One region of the Streptomyces sp. NPDC014864 genome, then DNA from elsewhere that is predicted to be linked to it. Evidence: riboswitches for the same ligand, from Rfam matches in the RefSeq annotation. Region 1 holds a riboswitch; the other holds the start of a gene.

Region 1 (4,847 bases):
GGGATCACCGGGGTCTCGCAGCCGGCCGCGGCGACCCGGTCGCGCAGGCGCAGATACGATTCGGGCTGGAAGAACATCTGCGTGATGGCGTAGTCGGCCCCGGCGCGGCACTTGTCGACGAAGTGCGCGACGTCGGTGTCCCAGTGGTCCGAGCGCGGGTGCATCTCGGGGAAGGCGGCCACACCGACGCAGAAGTCGCCCGACTCCTTGATGAGCCGGACGAGCTCGGCCGCGTACGTCACGCCCTGCGGGTGCGCCACCCACTCGCCCATCGGGTCGCCGGGCGGGTCGCCGCGCACGGCCAGCATGTTGCGGATCCCGGCGTCGGCGTACTGGCCGATGATGTTGCGAAGTTCCGCGATGGAGTGGTTGACCGCGGTGAGATGGGCGACCGGGGTGAGCGTCGTGTCGGAGGCGATCTGCTCGGTGGCCCGCACGGTGCCCGAGCGGGTGGAACCGCCGGCGCCGTAGGTCACGGAGACGAAGTCGGGGGCGACCGCCTCGACCCTCCGGAGCGCGTTCCACAGGTTGCGCTCGCCCTTCTCCGTCTTGGGCGCCCAGAACTCGAACGAGTACGTCGCCTTGCCTGCGGCGAGGATGTCGCGGACGGTCCGGGCGCGATCTGTCCGGGTGGATGCGGTTCCGAGGGCCATACTCGCAGGTTATCCAGGGTGCGCCGGTCCCCCAACCGAAAGCCGGAAATTTGCCTGATTTGTCGACTCGTTGTTCACCCCTTGGACATCCGGACCCCGCGAAATCCCCTCCGCACCCGTCGGTGTCCACGGAATGAGACGGCTCGGCACGGACCGCCGGCACCGAGACGGCTGAGACCGAGCGCGCCGGGACCGGGCCGGACGGGAGCGGGCGGAGGCCGAACCCGGGCCGGACGGGAGCGGGCGGAGGCCGAACCCGGGCCGAGCGGGACCGCGGCCGAAGGGCGGGGCCGGCCGGCCGATGACGCCTACGCGGCCCCGCGCAGCCGCTCGGCGAACTGCGCCGCCGCCGCGCCGGGGTCGTCCGCCGCGGTGATCGCCCGGACCACGACGACGCGGCGGGCGCCGGCGTCGAGGACCTCGTCCAGGTTGCCGAGGTCGATGCCGCCGATGGCGAACCAGGGCCGGGCGGTGCCGAGGGCGGCGGTGTGGCGGACCAGGTCCAGGCCGGGGGCGGGGCGGCCGGGCTTGGTGGGCGTGGGCCAGCACGGACCTGTGCAGAAGTAGTCCACGCCGTCCTGCGCGGCGGCCGCCTCGGCCTCCGCCTTCGAGTGCGTGGAGCGGCCGATCAGCACGTCGCCCCCGAGGATCGCGCGGGCCGCGGGGACCGGGAGGTCGCCCTGGCCCAGGTGGAGCACGTCGGCGCCGGCGGCGTGCGCGACGTCCGCCCGGTCGTTGACCGCGAGCATCCTGCCGTGCCGGGCGCAGGCGTCGGCGAAGACCCGGAGGTGCTCCAGCTCCTCGGCCGCCTCCATGCCCTTGTCGCGCAGCTGCACGATGTCCACCCCGCCGGCCAGGACCGCGTCCAGGAACTCGGGCAGGTCGCCCTGGCGGGTCCGGGCGTCCGTGCACAGGTAGAGCCGGGCGCCGGCCAGCCGGTCACGGGCGCGGGCGGCGGTGTCGGGCATACGTGGATCCCCCCGGTGTCGGTGCGGTGTGTCGTCGGCGTACGGGACGCGCCCCGGAGGGGCCGTGACCCCGGCGGGCCGCAGCCCGCCGCGGCCGCGGCCCCGGTGGGCGCGGCCCGTACGCCGTGGGAACGGTTGTACTGGATCAGACGGCGAGCGCCTGGGCGCGGCGCTTCACCTCCGTGCCGCGATTCTCGCTCAGCGCCTGCGCGGGGGTGCCGGGCAGGGTCGGGTCGGGGGTGAAGAGCCACTCCAGCATCTCTTCGTCCGTGAAACCGTCGTCCCGCAGGAGCGTCAGGGTCCCGGACAGTCCCTTGACGACCTTGTCCCCGTCGATGAAGGCGGCGGGGACGTGCAGCGCGCGGTTCTCACCACGGCGTACGGCGATGAGCTGGCCGTCCTTGACCAGCTGCCGCACACGTGTCACCTCGACGCCGAGCTGTTCGGCGATGTCGGGGAGGGTGAGCCAGGCGGGGACGAGAGCATCGATCTTTGCGTCAATCTCGGTCACGGGATCAAGCGTGCCATCTGGGACCGACAGTCGGAAGTCAGGCCCGTCCACCCGGGGAGGGTCCTACGTCGGCGCCGTGGGCGGCGCTCCCTCGGCGGTGGCGGTCTTCAGCGGGCGCGCGGGGTCCTCCAGCAGGCCGGGATCCATCGGCGTGCCCGCCTCGATCAGGCGTCTGCCCTGGGCGAGGTCCCGCGGACGGCCGACCGCCAGCAGGGCCACCAGGCGGCCCTCGCGCAGCCAGCACACCGTCCACGCCGGTCCGGACGGGTCGCCGCGCAGGACGGTGGTGTCGGCGGACGCGTGGTGGCCGGCGTACTGCACGAAGCGGCCGAACTGCTCGGACCAGAAGTACGGGACCGGGTCGTAGACCGCGGGGGTCTCGCCCAGGATGTTCGCCGCGACGGTGCGCGGACCCTGCAGGGCGTTGTCCCAGTGGTGGACGAGCAGGCGCTCCCCGTACCGGCCCGAGGGGAAGGAGGCGCAGTCGCCGACCGCGTACACGTCCGGCGCGCCGGCGCGCAGGTGGTCGTCGGCCAGGACCTCGCCGTGGGCGCCCAGGGGGATGCCGGAGCCGGCCAGCCAGCCGGTGGCGGGGCGCGCGCCGATGCCGACCACGACGGCGCCCGCGGGCAGCCGCGTGCCGTCGTCGAGGACCACCGCGCCCGGTTCGACGCGCGCCACGCGCGCGTGGGTGCGCAGCACGGCGCCGGAGTCGGCGTACCAGGCGGCCATCGGTGCGGCCACCTCGGCGGGCAGCGCCCCGGCGAGCGGGCGGTCCGCGGCCTCGACGACCGTCACCGCGCAGCCCGCCTCGCGGGCGGCGGTGGCGAACTCGGCGCCGATCCAGCCGGCCCCGACGACCACGACGTCGTGCTGCCGGGCGAGGACCGGACGCAGCCGTTCGGCGTCGTCCAGGGTGCGCAGCAGGTGGACGCCGGGGACACCCTCGGCACCCGGCAGCCGGACCGGTTCGGCGCCGGTCGCCAGCACGAGCACGTCGTAGGGCACGGGACCGGTGGAGGTGTCGAGGACGTGCGCGTCGACCCGCACGGCGAGCGCCTCGCGGCCCAGCTGGAGTTCGATGCCGAGGGCCTCGAAGTCGACGTCGAAGGCGGAGTCCTCGGCCTTGCCGAGCAGGACGGCCTTGGACAGGGGCGGCCGGTCGTAGGGCTGGTGGGGTTCGGCGCCGATCAGCGTCACGGTGCCGGTGAAGCCCTGCTCGCGCAGGGCCACCGCGGTCTGCACTCCGGCCATGCCCGCGCCGGCGACGACCACGTGCCGTGGCTGTGACGTGCCGTGTTCCTGCGTCTGCTCGCTCACCCGATCACCTTAGACACCTGACGGAGGGTCAGTCAGGGTGCGGACCGCGTGACCTGCTGCACAGCGGGGCCGGTCACCTCTTCCACCACGCTCGTCCCGCTCCCCGGCTGCGACTCCCACTGCCAGCTCTCCTCCAACCGGACACGCCCGTCGGGCAGTTCGACCACCGTCGACACACAGTGCCCGCAGGACGTGGTCCCGTCGTGCTTGAGCTGCACGTACCGGAAGTCGAGGCGGTCCCCTTCCCGGATACCCACCAGATGGCCGCGTACGACGTCACCGCCCGCGTATTCGGCCCAGATCTCCCCGTTCCGCTCGTGGTAGGTGAACCGGGTGCGGGTGCCCACCTGGCCGGGGGCCTGGTCGGCGACGGGGGCGAGGACGAGGCCGTCGAGCGAGCGCGGCATGGGCGAAGGCTCCCTTACGAGGTCGGTGCCCGGCGGGCTAGGGTGGCCACCGTACAAGCACTCGCGGGAGCCCGGACGCACCGGGCTGAGAGGGAGGCTGGCGGCCTCCGACCGTACGAACCTGATCCGGGTCATGCCGGCGAAGGGAGGGGCTGGACGCCCATGTCGTCTTCAGGTACGCCGTCTCCGAGTACGTCGCCTCCGGGCACCCCGTCGCCGGGCACGTCTCCGGACATCTCGGCCACGGGCACCTCGTCCCCGGGCACCGCGGACGTCCTGGTCGTCGGGGGCGGGATCATCGGGCTCGTGACGGCCTGGCGGGCGGCGCAGCGCGGCCTGACCACGGCCGTGGTGGATCCCGAACCGGGCGGCGGGGCCGCGCAGGTGGCGGCCGGGATGCTCGCCGCCGTCACCGAACTGCACCACGGCGAGCAGACCCTGCTCGGGCTGAACCTGGCCTCGGCCCGCCGCTATCCGGACTTCGCGGCCGAGCTGACCGAGCTGACCGGCCTCGACCTCGGCTACCGCCGGTGCGGCACGCTCGCCGTCGCGCTGGACGCCGACGACCGGGCCCATCTGCGGGAGCTGCACGCGCTGCAGCAGCGGTCGGGCCTGGACTCCGAGTGGCTGTCGGGGCGCGAGTGCCGGCGGCTGGAGCCGATGCTCGCGCCGGGTGTGCGGGGCGGTCTGCGGGTGGACGGCGACCACCAGGTAGACCCGCGGCGGCTGGCCCGCGCCCTGGTGACCGCGTGCGAGCGGGCGGGCGTGGTCTTCCACCGCGCCTGGGCCGAGCGGCTGACCGTGGTCCGGGACCGGGCGGCGGGCTGCGTGCTGCGCGACGGCACGGTGCTGGGCGCGGGCCGGGTGGTGCTCGCGGCGGGCAGCCTCAGCGGCCGGCTCGCGGGCGTGCCGGCCGACGTGCTGCCGCCGGTGCGGCCGGTGAAGGGCCAGGTGCTGCGGCTGACCGTGCCGAAGCGGTACGCGCCCT
Region 2 (4,847 bases), on a different contig from region 1:
ACGCCGGCGAGCAGCAGACCGCTCATGTCGATCGACGGATACAGGCCGTGGATGAGGCCCGTGTTGTCGTCCGTGTTGCCGGTGAGGGCGGCCCAGCCGATGAACAGCGAGCCCAGGATGCCGATCAGCACCAGAGATATCAGGGTGCCGAGCACCGCGACCGAGGTGCGCGCGGACAGGCCGTGGCACATGTAGAGGGCGATCAGCATGATGGCGCTCGACCCGACCACCGCCACGACCAGCGGGTTCGAGCCCTGCAGGATCGCCGGCAGGACGAAGAAGTTCAGCAGCAGGAAGCTGATGGCCAGCGCGACCAGCGCCATGACGCCCCGCATCCGCCCGACGACCACGACGGCGAGTGCGAAGACGCCGGCCAGCAGCCCCATGGGGAAGCGCCGGTCGACATCGGTGACCGAGTACTGGAGATCCTTCGGCGCGGAGGGCTCGTAGGCGACCACGACCTTCTCGCCCTCGCGCAACTGCCGCGACTGGTCCGGCTGCACGAACTCGGTGAACGTGCGGCCCTTGTCGGAGCCGGTGTCGACCCGGACCGTGGCCTTCTTGCAGGTGCCGGAGGCCTGATCCGGCGCGGAGGAGCCTCCTGCGGCGGAGGGGCCTCCGGCGGGGGCGCCGGCTGAGGCGTTCGCCCCCTTGCAGCTGACCGCGATCACCCGGGTGACGGTGGCCTGCTGGCTCTGCCGGTCGAATCCGACGCCGGTGCGCTCGTGCGCGGGGGCACCGCCGGGCCAGAGCACCGCGAGCCCGACGACCACCGCGGCGGCGAACGGGATCAGGATCGCCGCGATCACCTTGCGCAGGTGCTTCGAGACGGGCGTGGCGGGCCCATGACTGTGACTGTGCCCGTGGCCGTGTCCCTGCCCGTGCTCGTGGCCCTGTCCGGGCCTGTGCTCGTGGCCCTGTCCAGGCCCGTGCCCGTGCCCATGGCCCTGGGCGTGCCCAGGGCCTGGTCGGCCTCGTGGTTCGGGCGGTGGATAGGGGGACTGCCGTGTCGTGGTCACCGCCAGATCATCGCAAGAACGGCAGAGGCCCACTGTTCACCGCGCCACAAAGGACGCTAGCGTGGAGGCACCTTTGCACACGCGGGAGCTCGGAGCACCGGGCTGAGAGGGCGCTGACCTCCGTATTCGCGATGTTTCACGTGGAACGAGAGATGTCTCACGCGAAACGTCGACGGACGGAAGCCGCTGCGTCGACCGCCGAACCTGTTACCGGGTAATGCCGGCGTAGGGAGTAGGTCTCATGACCAACAAGGACGCACGCACGCCTGCCTCCACGCAGATCTCCAGCGACGGGGAGGCCGGGAAGTCCATCGGCTGGCACAAGGCGTATGTCGAGGGCTCGCGCCCCGATCTGCGGGTGCCGGTCCGTCAGGTGCACCTCACCAACGGGAAGTCGGTCACGCTGTACGACACGTCGGGCCCGTACACCGATCCACTCGTCGACACCGATGTCCGCAGGGGCCTCCCCCCGCTGCGGGAGAACTGGGTCATCGCCCGCGGTGACACCGAGGAGTACGCGGGCCGTCCCGTCCGCCCCGAGGACGACGGGATCAAGCACACCTCGCCGCGCGGGGGCCTGCGCAACCTCGACGCGGTGTTCCCGGGACGGCCGCGCCAGCCGCGCCGGGGCCGCGACGGCCAGGCGGTCACGCAGCTCGCGTACGCGCGCCGCGGCGAGATCACGCCCGAGATGGAGTATGTGGCCCTCCGCGAGAACGTCGCTGCGGAAGTGGTCCGGGAGGAGATCGCGGCGGGCCGCGCCGTGCTGCCGGCCAACGTCAACCACCCGGAGATCGAGCCGATGATCATCGGCAAGCGGTTCCTGGTGAAGGTCAACGCCAACATCGGCAACTCCGCGGTGACCTCGTCCATCGAGGAGGAGGTGGAGAAGATGACCTGGGCGACCCGGTGGGGCGCGGACACGGTCATGGACCTCTCCACCGGCCGCAACATCCACACCACCCGGGAGTGGGTGCTGCGCAACTCCCCCGTCCCCATCGGCACGGTGCCGCTCTATCAGGCCCTGGAGAAGGTCGACGGCAGGGCCGAGGAGCTGACCTGGGACATCTACCGGGACACCGTCATCGAGCAGGCCGAACAGGGCGTGGACTACATGACGGTCCACGCCGGTGTGCGCCTGGCCTACGTGCCGCTGACGGCGAACCGCAAGACCGGCATCGTCTCGCGCGGCGGCTCGATCATGGCGGCCTGGTGCCTCGCACACCACAAGGAGTCGTTCCTCTACGAGAACTTCGAGGAGCTCTGCGAGATCCTCGCCGCCTACGACGTCACCTACTCGCTGGGCGACGGACTGCGTCCCGGCTCCATCGCCGACGCCAACGACGAGGCGCAGTTGGCGGAGTTGCGCACGCTCGGGGAACTCAACAGGATCGCCAAGCGTTTCCACGTACAGACCATGATCGAGGGCCCGGGACATGTCCCGATGCACAAGATCAAGGAGAACATCGACCTCCAGCAGGAGATCTGCGATGAAGCTCCGTTCTATACGCTCGGCCCGCTGACCACGGACATCGCGCCGGCGTACGACCACATCACCTCCGGCATCGGTGCCGCGATGATCGCCTGGTGGGGCACGGCCATGCTCTGCTACGTCACGCCCAAGGAGCACTTGGGCCTGCCCAACCGCGACGACGTCAAGACCGGGGTCATCACCTACAAGATCGCCGCTCACGCGGCCGACCTCGCCAAGGGCCACCCCGGGGCGCAGGAGTGGGACGACGCACTGTCCGACGCCCGCTTCGAGTTCCGGTGGGAGGACCAGTTCAACCTGGCCCTCGACCCGGACACGGCACGCGAGTTCCACGACGAGACCCTCCCCGCGGAACCGGCCAAGACGGCCCACTTCTGCTCGATGTGCGGCCCGAAGTTCTGCTCGATGAAGATCTCGCAGGACATTCGCCGTGAACACGGCACCGGTCAGGCCGAGATCGAGGAGGGCATGGCCCAGAAGTCCAAGGAGTTCGCGGAGGCGGGGAACCGGGTCTACCTGCCCATCACCGACTGACCCCCGAACGCCCCACCGCGGGGTCCGTGTTCCGCCCCATGCCTCGGCCGCGTCAGCCCGAGCCCGGAGTCCGGAGCGCGGACCCCGTGGAGCCGGTGTCGTAACGGAAGGGGCACGACGGTGTTCGGTGGGGAGCAAGATCTCTACTGTCGGGGGCGTGGGTGGGATCGATGTTGCCAATGGAGTGGCCGGCGCCGTCATCGGCATGTTGTTCGCGGTGCTGTTCCAGCAGCCGTTGCAGGACGCCTGGTTCCGGCTGCGGGGGCGCTCGGGGCGCGCGCTGCGCACCCTGCGGCGCCGGGACGAGTCCAGTCCCGCCTGGCGCACCTTCTCCCTCGGGCCGTTGCAGACCTCGGCCCTGATCGTCGAGGGGGACGGGGAGACGCCGATCCCTCCCGAGTCGGTCTTCGTCCACGTGCTCGACGAGGAGGTGAGGCTGCCGGAGGACATGGCGCCCTGGCGGGACGAGGTCGCCGCCGACAGCGAGCGTCTGCGCGCCGAGGGACGCACCCCGGTGTGGAACGGCCCGCGGTACGCCGTGGAGTCGTTCGACATCTCCCGCACCGCCCTCGACGAGACCCCGGAGGTGCATCTGCGCCTGCGGCCGACCGACTACTACACCTTCCTCGCCGCCCAGCAGCTCGACCGCCGACTGCCCGACGGGGCGACCCCCCGCTCGCGCCATCTCGACCCGGGGGAGCCGCTGCGGGCTCCGGCGTTCCTGCAGTGCAGCTTCGCCGTCAACGTCGCGGTGGTCACCGCCGACGACATGCTGGTGGTGAGCCGGCGCAGCGACCGGGTCCGGATGGCACCGGGCGTGTGGAACTCCTCCGTCAACGAAGGCCTGTCACGCCACATCGACTCCTCGGGACGGAGCGCGCCGGACCTGCACGCCGTGTGCCGCCGGGGCATGCGCGAGGAACTGTCGCTGGAACCGCACGAGTACACCGTCGACCTGCTGGCCTTCGTCCTGGACGTCGAGCGGCGGCACTGGAGCGCCCATTTTTACGCCCGGCTCAAGGAGTTGAAGAGCACGGACCTGCAGGAGCGGATGAGCCGGGGCGTCGCGGACCGCTGGGAGCACCAGACGATCGACTACGTGCCCTTCCGGCCCGCCCCGGTGGTCCGGTACATGATGCGGGAGGACCGCGTGCACCGGTGGGCGCCGCTGGCCCCGGCGCTGTTCCACCTCGCTCTCGTCCATGCCTACAGCCGCACGCTCGTCGAGCGGGTGGAAGCGCAGATCCTCAGACGTCCGTAGCCGGGGCGACCCGTACGCCCGGGTCACTCCGGCTGGTGCTCCGGTCCTCCGAAGTCCGGGCTGGTGAAGTCGGGGCTGGTGAAGCTCGTGCGGTGGCCCGGGCTTCCGTCGTCGGGGCTGCTGAAGCCGGGACGGTCGTACCCGAGCCGCGGCATACGGCCGGTCGGCGCCGAGGGAGCCGGTGACGTCCGGGGGGCCGCGCCCGATCCGCGGTCGGTGAGCGCCTCGCGCAGGAACGGCAGTATGCCGCGCTCCAGCAGCGCCTCCCGCCAGGCGTCCCTGGCCCGGGCGACCTCCTCGTCGAGCGCGCCGTACGGACCGGCTGTCGGCGAGGGGCGGTTGCGCAGGGCGGTGAGCAGCAGCCCGACGGCGGCGACGAGGATCGCGGCCGCGGTCACCGCGCCGAACACCCAGCCCGTCGTGATCATGGTCTGGGCGAAGGCCGGCGCGGGGTCGAGCATCTTCAGGACGTAGCCGACGAGCAGGAAGAGGGCCGCGGCGGTCCCGGCCAGCACGGGGGCGAGAACGGCGACGACGGCGA

What was found. A riboswitch is a leader RNA that binds a small molecule or an ion and turns the genes downstream of it on or off. The one in region 1 is predicted to bind thiamine pyrophosphate.
Region 2: it holds a riboswitch for thiamine pyrophosphate, as region 1 does, so the genes downstream of both, thiC (phosphomethylpyrimidine synthase ThiC) here and thiO (glycine oxidase ThiO) in region 1, are expected to answer to the same signal.

The regions. Positions count from the first base shown of each region.
Region 1 covers NZ_JBIBWT010000012.1:61,533-66,379, reverse strand. The annotation lists gene metF (methylenetetrahydrofolate reductase [NAD(P)H]) at 1-653, opposite strand, end outside; gene thiE (thiamine phosphate synthase) at 962-1,621, opposite strand; gene ACF1A5_RS22085 (Rv2175c family DNA-binding protein) at 1,767-2,132, opposite strand; gene ACF1A5_RS22080 (NAD(P)/FAD-dependent oxidoreductase) at 2,196-3,452, opposite strand; gene ACF1A5_RS22075 (hypothetical protein) at 3,485-3,859, opposite strand; TPP riboswitch at 3,913-4,024, shown strand; gene thiO (glycine oxidase ThiO) at 4,022-4,847, shown strand, end outside.
Region 2 covers NZ_JBIBWT010000021.1:58,702-63,548, reverse strand. The annotation lists gene ACF1A5_RS29525 (YibE/F family protein) at 1-1,019, opposite strand, end outside; TPP riboswitch at 1,091-1,268, shown strand; gene thiC (phosphomethylpyrimidine synthase ThiC) at 1,261-3,045, shown strand; gene ACF1A5_RS29515 (hypothetical protein) at 3,203-4,306, shown strand; gene ACF1A5_RS29510 (hypothetical protein) at 4,330-4,847, opposite strand, start outside.